Regions from separate parts of the Arthrobacter sp. 10N410 genome, predicted to be linked through region 1. Evidence: predicted binding sites of a transcription regulator. Region 1 holds the regulator's gene; the other holds the start of a gene.
What was found. Region 1 encodes HrcA, which represses chaperone genes, less so after heat shock. Its sites were predicted from a motif close to TTNGCACTCGNNNNNNNCGAGTGCNAA; they were not measured.
Positions count from the first base shown of each region.

Region 2: a site for HrcA is predicted at 1,975-2,001, ahead of AC1DB8_RS01245 (Hsp20/alpha crystallin family protein). Genes of this name have one in related genera too.

Region 1 is NZ_JBFTIP010000002.1:359,849-364,377, forward strand. Features, by position in the region: gene AC1DB8_RS06165 (DUF4870 domain-containing protein) at 1-317, opposite strand, end outside; gene AC1DB8_RS06170 (DUF3097 domain-containing protein) at 440-1,294, opposite strand; gene hrcA (heat-inducible transcriptional repressor HrcA) at 1,527-2,540, shown strand; gene dnaJ (molecular chaperone DnaJ) at 2,621-3,748, shown strand; gene AC1DB8_RS06185 (16S rRNA (uracil(1498)-N(3))-methyltransferase) at 3,751-4,521, shown strand.
Region 2 is NZ_JBFTIP010000001.1:254,652-259,180, reverse strand. Features, by position in the region: gene AC1DB8_RS01260 (glycoside hydrolase family 1 protein) at 1-322, opposite strand, end outside; gene AC1DB8_RS01255 (hypothetical protein) at 450-839, opposite strand; gene AC1DB8_RS01250 (DnaJ domain-containing protein) at 933-1,352, opposite strand; gene AC1DB8_RS01245 (Hsp20/alpha crystallin family protein) at 1,473-1,898, opposite strand; gene AC1DB8_RS01240 (MerR family transcriptional regulator) at 2,048-2,335, shown strand; gene AC1DB8_RS01235 (phosphatase PAP2 family protein) at 2,365-3,144, opposite strand; gene AC1DB8_RS01230 (DNA alkylation repair protein) at 3,268-4,365, shown strand; gene AC1DB8_RS01225 (hypothetical protein) at 4,482-4,529, shown strand, end outside.

The sequences.
Region 1 (4,529 bases):
GTCGCCAGGACTGCGAACAGGTTGCCCACCACCGGGACGAAGACCAGCAGATTGGCTACCACCGCAGCGATGGTGGGCGGAAGCGTAAAGTTCAGCGCCTCCTTCGACTCCTGCGCCGTGAACGGGCCGCGGTCCTTGAAGATCAGGTAGATCAGCAGCGCGGGAATGCAACCCAGAATGCCGCCAAAGTGCGCCAGGGTGGCCCATTGCCGGTCCTCGCTTGCCGTCAACGGCAGAGCATTTGCGGGAACGCCATGGTACTGCGACTGGCCATGGCCGGCCTGGTGATCCGTGTGTTCGCGTGCGTCTTCTGCCACGTTTCGTCCTTTGGATTGCGGTGGAGCGTAGGTACCTGTACGAGCCGCGGCCGCAACAAAATGCAGCGGCCGCCCTACCAAGAATACTTGCTCGGACCGCGAACTAAAGCACGGGGAGGCGGCTACGGCACCGTGAGGAAGTCGATGACCTCTTCGACCCGGCCCAGCAGGGAGGGCTCCAGGTCCGCGTAGCTGCGGACCGCGCCGAGGAGTTTCTGCCAGCCCAGGCCGATGTCCTCCTTGGTGCTGTGCGGCCAGCCGAAGGCCGTCAGGATGCCGGTCTTCCAGTCCACCCCGCGCGGAATCACCGGCCACCGCTCAATGCCCAGGACGGCAGGGCGGATGGCCTGCCAGACGTCGACGTACGGGTGCCCGACGATCAGCACGTTGCCGGCCGCGCCCGGGGAGGCCATCACCGCGTCGGCGATTCGCGACTCCTTCGAGTCTGGAACAAGGTGGTCCACCAGGACGCCGAGGCGACGGCCGGGGCCGGGCCGGAACTCCTTCACGGCGGCAGCTAGGTCGTCGATGCCGTGCAGCGGCTCGACCACGATGCCCTCGACGCGGAGGTCGTCACCCCAGACTTTCTCGACGAGTTCGGCGTCGTGCTTGCCTTCCACCCAGATCCGGCTGGCCTTCGCGACCTGGGCACGCTGTCCCTCCACCCGGACCGAACCGGAGGCGGTGCGCGCGCCGACTCCGGCACCCGCCGCGGGAACCCGCGGGGCGGGCGGCATCAGCCGGATGGGCTGGCCCTCGAGCAGGAAGCCGAAGCCGAGGCGGAAGGATCGGGACTTGCCGCGCCGGTCCTCGAGGGCCACGACGTGCATGCCGCCGGACTTCTCCACCCGGGTGACGGCGCCCACCCAGCCGGACTGCACGTCCTCCAGCACCATGCCGCGCTCCACCGGGATCTCGGGCAGCTGGGCCTTGGCGGGCGCGGAGAGATCCTGCGGGCCCCAATTCTGGTACGACATCTGCTACACACTGCTTTGCACTCGGGAATTACGGGGGACAGAACGGCGGCGCGGCCTGTGGTGTGCCCGGAAACACCAGTCCCGGGGCTCACGCCCGCAGCGAATCCAATGCTAACAACGGCGCGACTCATATTAGACTGGTTAGCACTTAGGCATGTCGAGTGCTAACGCCGGGTGTTCCTGCACGCGCGGCGGCACCGGCGAACCGATACGGGTCGATTGGAGGTGGAGAGTGAGCGAGCCACGCAAACTCGAAGTGCTGCGCGCCATCGTGGAGGACTACGTCCATTCCCGCGAGCCGGTTGGATCCAAGGCCCTGGTGGAACGGCACCATCTGGGCGTGTCCAGCGCCACGATCCGCAATGACATGGCCGCCCTGGAAGACGAGGGCCTGATCACGGCGCCGCATACCAGCGCCGGCCGGATTCCCACGGACAAGGGCTACCGCCTGTTCGTGGACCAGATTTCGGCCGTCAAACCCCTCTCTCCGGCGGAGCGCCGCGCCATCCAGGCGCTGCTCGAGGGGTCCGATGACCTCGACGACGTGCTGGACCGGACGGTGCGGCTGCTATCGCAGCTGACGAACCAGGTCGCCGTCGTGCAGTACCCGCTGTTGAGCCGGGCCCGCGTCCGGCACATCGAATTCGTGCTCCTGGCGCCGCGCAAGGTACTCACGGTCCTGATCGCGGATACGGGCAAGGTGGAACAGCGGGTGATCGACGTCGGCCAGGACTTCGGCGACGACGCCCTCGCCGAACTCCGCACCCTGTTCCTGGCCAGGCTCTCCGGCACCCCGTTGAGCTTGCTGCCCCAGTCGCTGCAGGCCGTGGTGGACAGCTGTCCGCCGGTGCGGCGGGGACCCGCCCAGGCCCTGGCCCGCGGGCTTGAATCGCTTGCCGCGAGCAGCCGCGAGGAACGGATGGTCATGGCCGGGACCGCCAACCTGGCCAGGTCCAATGTGGATTTCCCGCTGAGCATCGGACCCGTGCTCGAAGCGCTTGAAGAGCAGGTGGTGATGCTGCGCCTGCTCAGCGACATGGCGGAGGACCCGCGCGGCGTCACGGTAAGCATCGGCCGGGAGAACCCTTACGACGGCCTGTCCGAAGCGTCCGTGGTGGCCACCGGCTACGGCCCGGACGCCACGGCCAAGGTCGGAGTCCTTGGCCCCACCCGGATGGACTACCCCACCACCATGGCCGCCGTCCGTGCGGTGGCCCGCTACCTTTCGCGGATCCTCGGGCCCTGACGGGCCGGATCCGGAACCGGACTTCTTGCCAACTACAGGCAGTGCCCCACTGGCAGTACAAAAAGGAAGAGATACAGACTTTGAGCAGCCACTATGACGTTCTTGGAGTCTCCCGTGAAGCCACGGGGGAAGAGATCAAGAAGGCCTACCGCAAGCTTGCGCGGACCCTGCACCCGGATGTGAACCCCGGTGATGACGCTTCCGAGCGCTTCAAGGCGGTCACCCATGCCTACGAGGTGCTTTCCGACCCGCAAAAGCGCCGGGTCTACGACACGACGGGCAACGAGAACGGGAACGACAACGGCTTCGGCGGCGGCTACGCCGGCCAGGGCTTCGCCTTCCAGGACATCTTCGAAACCTTCTTCGGCGGCGCCGGCGGCCAGGGTGGCCCCGCATCCCGGGTGCGGCGCGGCCAGGACGCCCTGATCAGCGTCCGGATCGACCTGCGCGACGCCGTCTTCGGGGTCAACAAGAAGCTCGAAGTGGACACCGCCGTCACCTGTCCCACCTGTGAGGGTTCCTGCTGCCGCGAAGGCAGCCACCCCGAGCGCTGCGACATTTGCGGCGGCAGCGGCCAGGTCCAGCGCGCCGTGCGTTCCATCCTCGGCCAGGTCATGACCACTGCCCCCTGCGGCAGCTGCGAGGGCTTCGGCACGGTCATCAAGGATCCCTGCAACGAATGCGCCGGCCAGGGCCGCATCCGCAGCCGCCGCTCGCTTACCGTCAAGGTTCCCGCCGGCGTCGCTACCGGCACCCGCATCCAGCTCTCCGGCCAGGGTGAGGCCGGTCCTGCCGGCGGCCCGTCCGGTGACCTGTACGTCGAGATCCGGGTCAACAACGACCCCACCTACGTGCGCGAAGGCGACGACCTGCACGCTAGCCTGAACATCCCGATGACGGCGGCCGCGCTCGGCACAGAGCTGACCCTTGAGACCTTTGACGGTCAACAGGAAATCGACGTCAAGGCCGGCACCCAGTCCGGCGAGGTCATCACGCTGCGTGGCCTGGGCGTCACGCACCTGCGCGGCTACGGCCGCGGAGACCTCAAGGTCCACCTGCAGGTGGATACCCCCGCGAAGCTCGACGCCGCCCAGGAAGACCTGCTGCGCCAGCTCGCCAAACTCCGCGGCGAGCAGTTCACCGAAGGGAAGCTTGCCGCCAGCGGCGGTGTCTTCGCGAAGCTGCGGGACCGGCTCGGTAACCTGTAGCGGTGAGCAACCCGGTCTTCTTCACCCCCGCAGGCACCCTGGACCAGCTGGTCCCCGGCGCGACGTTCGTCCTCGAAGGCGCCGAGGCGCGCCACGCGGTGACGGTCAAGCGCCTGGCCGTGGGGGAGCCGGTGGACATCGCCGACGGCGCCGGCAAGCGGATCACCGGCACCGTGACGGCCGCCGCGCCGCAGGAGCTGACGGTGGAGTGCGGCGAGGTCGTGACCGAGCCAAGGCCTGACGTTCGGCTGGTGCTGGTGCAGGCCCTGGCCAAGGGCGACCGCGACGAGCTGGCGGCTGAGACCGCGACCGAATTGGGGATTGACGCCGTCGTGCCCTGGCAGGCCGAACGCTCGATCGTCCGCTGGAAACCCGAACGCGCGGCGAAGGCGCACGCCAAATGGCAGTCCGTGGTGACGGCAGCCGCGAAGCAGGCACGCCGCGCCTGGATTCCGGAGGTCCGCGCCGCGGTGGACGGCAACGGCCTGCAGGCGGCCGTAGCCGCCGCGGACCTGGCCGTGATCCTGCACGAGGACGCGGTTCGGCCCCTGCGGCAGGTGCTGGAGGCCTGGCACCAGCAGGCCGGCGACGGCGGTGTGGCCCGCGAGGTGCTCCTGATCGTGGGCCCCGAGGGCGGCATCAGCCCCCGCGAGGTCACCCGGCTGTGCGATGCGGGAGCCGTCACCGCCCTGCTGGGCCACCACGTGCTGCGTTCTTCCACCGCCGGCCCCGCCGCCACGGTGCTGGCCAGCGACGTCCTGGGACGTTGGTAGGGGCAAGC
Region 2 (4,529 bases), on a different contig from region 1:
CATAGAAGTCCAGGCCCTTGGGATTCACCGGACCGCTGCCGCCGGGCTGGATGCGGGGCCAGGACAGCGAGAACCGGTAGGAATCGATCCCCAGCTCCTTCATCAGCGCCACATCTTCGGGCATCCGGTGGTAATGGTCGCAGGCCATGGCGGGGCTGTGATCATTGACGATCGAGCCCGGGGTAGCCGCAAAGACATCCCATCCCGAAGGTCCGCGCCCGTCCTCGTCCAGCGCCCCCTCGATCTGGAAGGCGGCGGTCGCCACGCCCATGGTGAAATCGGCCGGCAGCAGAGCGGCCAGATCGTGGGCGGAAGCATTCATTGGCGGATCCCCTATGCAGTTGCGCTGGTGGTTGATTGATTTTAGGCCCCGGCGGGCGCCCACGCCACAACCGGCGCCGGCACCTCCGCCGGTGTGTCCGGCGCCTCCGCCCCCTGAGCCCGGCGCCCTAGTAGGTGGACTCCTCCGGCCCGAAGAGGAACTCCTTGGCATGGGCGACGGCCTTCTTGAACGCGTCATTCCGCAGGCTCAGGAGTTGCTCCGCCTCGTCCGCCGCGGGCTCAAGGTAGCCGGTAAACCCGGGCCGGAGCACCCAGATGTCCCCGGCGGGCGGTAGATAGAACACCCCGAAGGAGCGGTGCTGGCTGTCCTCGGCGGCCCAGATGGGCACCACCGCCAGCGCGGCGCCGGTGTCCACATTGATCCACTGTGCGCGCGGAAGGGGCAGTTCGTGGGCCTCCGGGTCAAGGAAGGGCGCGGTTCCTTCGCCCCACCTCTCCTCGAACCGCTCGTGGAACGCGGGCATCAGGTGCGAATCGTAACGCCGCCATGCGCTCATGGCTATCCTCCATTTTCTTGTATTCCTGCCTGCTGCTTCCTGCCTGGTGCTTCCTGCCTGGTGCGGCACGCGGCACCGCCCCTGGTTCCCGCGTCACTCCGGCCCCCGCTCCCACCGCACCGGGGTCACGCGCAGCACCGGCTGCCCGCCTCGGTGGTGCCGCACCGGAATGTCCCGGCCGACGGCGGTGCGGCCGGCGGCGGTGCCCCCGGTGTCTGCCACGCGGGCCGGGCGGGCCGGCCGGGCCGCGGAACCGGCGGCGTCATAGGCGGCCCGCGCGTCAGGATTCCGCAGCACCGAGAACGACTCAAGGATGCGGCGCGCCTCCTCCCCGCCGTCAGACCCGGCGCCGGGCCGGGCATCCGGGCCGCCTCCGGACGCCGCACCGGCGGCCGCTTCGACGTCGGGATGGCGGCGGCGCATCAGCGCGCGGAAGGAGCGCTGGATCTCGGCCGGAGACGCATCCGGCGCGACGTGCAACGCGGCGTAGAAGCCGCGCGGGTCGCGGTTCATCGGCTCACCTCCTGGCTGGCCGGACGGGGCTCGGGCCGATCAGGCGGGGATCCGGCCGCACGTTCCGGCCGGCCGGATCCCCGCACCGCCAGCGGTCCGAAGCGTCCGCCGCCGGCGCTGTTACTTCCCGATCTCCTGCATCTTGTCCTGCGTGTGCGTGATTTCAATCTTCCGCGGCTTGGCCTGCTCCAACACCGGAATCCGGAGCGTCAGGACGCCGTCGGCGTAGCTCGCCTTGACCTTGTCGGTGTCCAGCGTGTCGCCCAGGATCAGCTGGCGGCTGAATACTCCGCGCGGCCGTTCCGAGGCGATCAATTCAACGTTGGGCTGCGTCGGGTCGCGCCGTTCGGCCCTGACGGTCAGGACGTTGCGCTCGATGTCGAGATCCACCGAGTCAACATTGACGCCGGGAAGATCGAACGCGACGACGAATTCGCCGTCCTCCTGCCACGCGTCCATCGGCATGGCGGCGGGCCGCGCCGCCGTTCCGAAGACTTGCTGGGTCAGCCGGTCCAATTCACGGAACGGGTCCGTACGCATCAACATCATTTCCCACTCCTTCATACGAGAGTCTTGAATCTTCCTGCCTATCCAGCCCACTCGGTTATCTGTGGTGGTGGATATAGATTTTTTATAGCACCAGTGCCAAACTGATGCAACAGGAAATTTTTCGACCACACGAAGGGACGTGAGCCATGGCGGAACGTGAAGCGGACGTCGGGGTGTACGCGATCTCCGTGGTGGCTCAGCTGGTCGGGACCGGGCCGCAGAACATCCGGCTTTACGAGCGCAGGGGACTCCTGACCCCGGACCGCACGGCGGGCGGAACGCGGCAGTACAGCGAGACGGATCTGGTGGTGCTGCGGCGGATCAGTGAGCTGCTGGACGAGGGGCTGAACCTCGCCGGCGTCGCCAAGGTGCTGGAACTGGAAACGGCTAATGCCAAGCTCCGTGCGGAGCTTAAACGACGCGGGGCGCGCTGACCGGCAGCGCGCCCCGTCTTCGCCGGCGCCTACTCCGCGCCGGTCTCCTGCTTGGAGAGTTCACCGGTGATCCGCTCGCCCGGGATCCTGGCGGTCCGCCAGGTGTCCAGCAGGATCACGGCGCCCAGGATCACGAACGAGATGGACAGCGAGGCAAGGGCATCGGTGGTCCAGTGGTAGCCGAGGTACAGCCGGCTGAGCGCGGCGAAGAAGATCCCGATGCCGGCTACGGCGAAGCCCGCGACGGCGGCTTTCGGGTTCTTGCGGCGGGAAAAGATCAGGAACGTGGTGATCAGCAGGAAGTCACAGGCGCCCAAGACGTGGCCTGACGGGAACGAGAACGTGGAGTCAGCCCCGAAGAGCATAAGGTCCACCGGCGGGCGCTGCCGGCCGACCGACCGGCCGATGATCTGGGCCAGGATGACCCCGGTCAGCATGCCACCGGCCAGCACCATCGGCCGCCAGGCGTGCTTGGCCAGCAGCCCCCACGCCACCGTGAACACCAGGATGATGATCGGCAGGCCGATGGGTCCGAAGACAATGGCCAGGATGATCATGATGGTCGTGGCCGGCTCCCCGCGCAGGGCCACGAGCCCGGAGCGCACCGGCTCGTCAACGGCGGTGATACCGCCGTGCTGCAGCACGCTAACCAGGATGGCAATGAACGCCACGACGCCGACGACCATAAGCCCGACGGCGATCCGGTACAGATTCCGCCGCGCATCCACGCTCATGTAGCGCTCCTCCACCACAAACTTGTCATGGAAGACCCGCCACCAGCCGGATTGCCCGGTTTTCTGCTCTGCCATTGCCGTATCCGCCTCTGCGCCGTGTGTGGACATTCCCAACGTGAAGAATATCCCGGTTCCCGCGCCGCGGGCGCGTCGGACCGGCAGCCGGTCCCGCGCCGTTCCCGCCGGTAGCCTGAACCCATGGGTGTCATGAACGAACTGATCAACCCCGGGGTGGTCGGCTCGCTGGGACGGATCCTTGCCGCTGCTTCCCCCGGCCGCCGCTTCCCGCAACTGGCCGGCACGGCCGGGCAGCTGGACGGGCTGGGCCTGCGCGAACGCACCGACCTGCTCAGCAGCGCCCTGCTCACCGATCTGCCCGCCGACTACACCGCTGCGGCGGCGGTCTTCCGCCAGGCGCTGAAGGACCCGGACTTCACCGGCTGGATGATCTGGCCGGTCAGCGAGGCGGCCGCCACCCTCGCCCTTGCCCGGAGGGGCCCCGCCGATTTCGAGGACTGCTTGTCGCTGCTCGCCGAGCTGACTCCGCGGCTCACGGGTGAATTCGCCATCCGGCGGCTCCTGGATGCGGACCTCGACCGGGCCCTGACGGTCATCCAGCGCTGGACCAGCCACCCCGACTGGCAGGTCCGACGGCTCGCCAGCGAGGGCACCCGGGCGTACCTGCCGTGGGCAATCCGTGTTCCCGGACTCACGGCCCGGCCGGCGGCAACCCTCCCGATCCTGGACGCCCTGTACCGCGACCCGGTCGAGGATGTCCGGCGGTCGGTGGCCAACCACCTGAACGACCTGGCCCGGCATGCCCCCGACGAAGTGGTCGCCGCCGCAGCGCGCTGGCTGGCGGAGCCGGACGCGAACACCGCCAGGGTGGTCCGCCACGGCCTGCGGACCCTGGTCAAGAAGGCCCACCCCGGCGCGCTGGAGTTGCTCGGCTTCGCGCCGGCGTCGCTCGCCGTGACGCCTCCCCGACTCGACCGCACCGTCGTGGAACTGCCGGGAGACCTGGGCTTCGATTTCGACGTCGCCAACACCGGCCCGGCGGAGGCCCGCATCGCCGTCGACTACGTGGTGCACTACGCCAAAGCCAACGGCGTCCTCGCGGACAAAGTGTTCAAGCTCGGCACGGCCGTCCTCGGGCCGGGTGAATCCAGGACATTTTCGAAGCGCCACGCCTTCCGCCAGATGACCACCCGGGTCCACCACCCCGGCGACCACGCGCTGCAGCCGCAGGTCAACGGGGTGCGCTATCCGGGGGCCGGTTTCACGGTGCTGACCTAGGCTCCGGAAACGGACGGCGGCGTGCCCGCGTGGTGATTTGACTCACATTTAAATCAGACGTTATCCTCGCTTCAGCCGTTGGCCCCGCGGCGACCACCTCCCGGAAAGACAGTGCGATGACGACAGCAAGCGAATGCATCGAGATCCTGGTCGACAATCGCCAA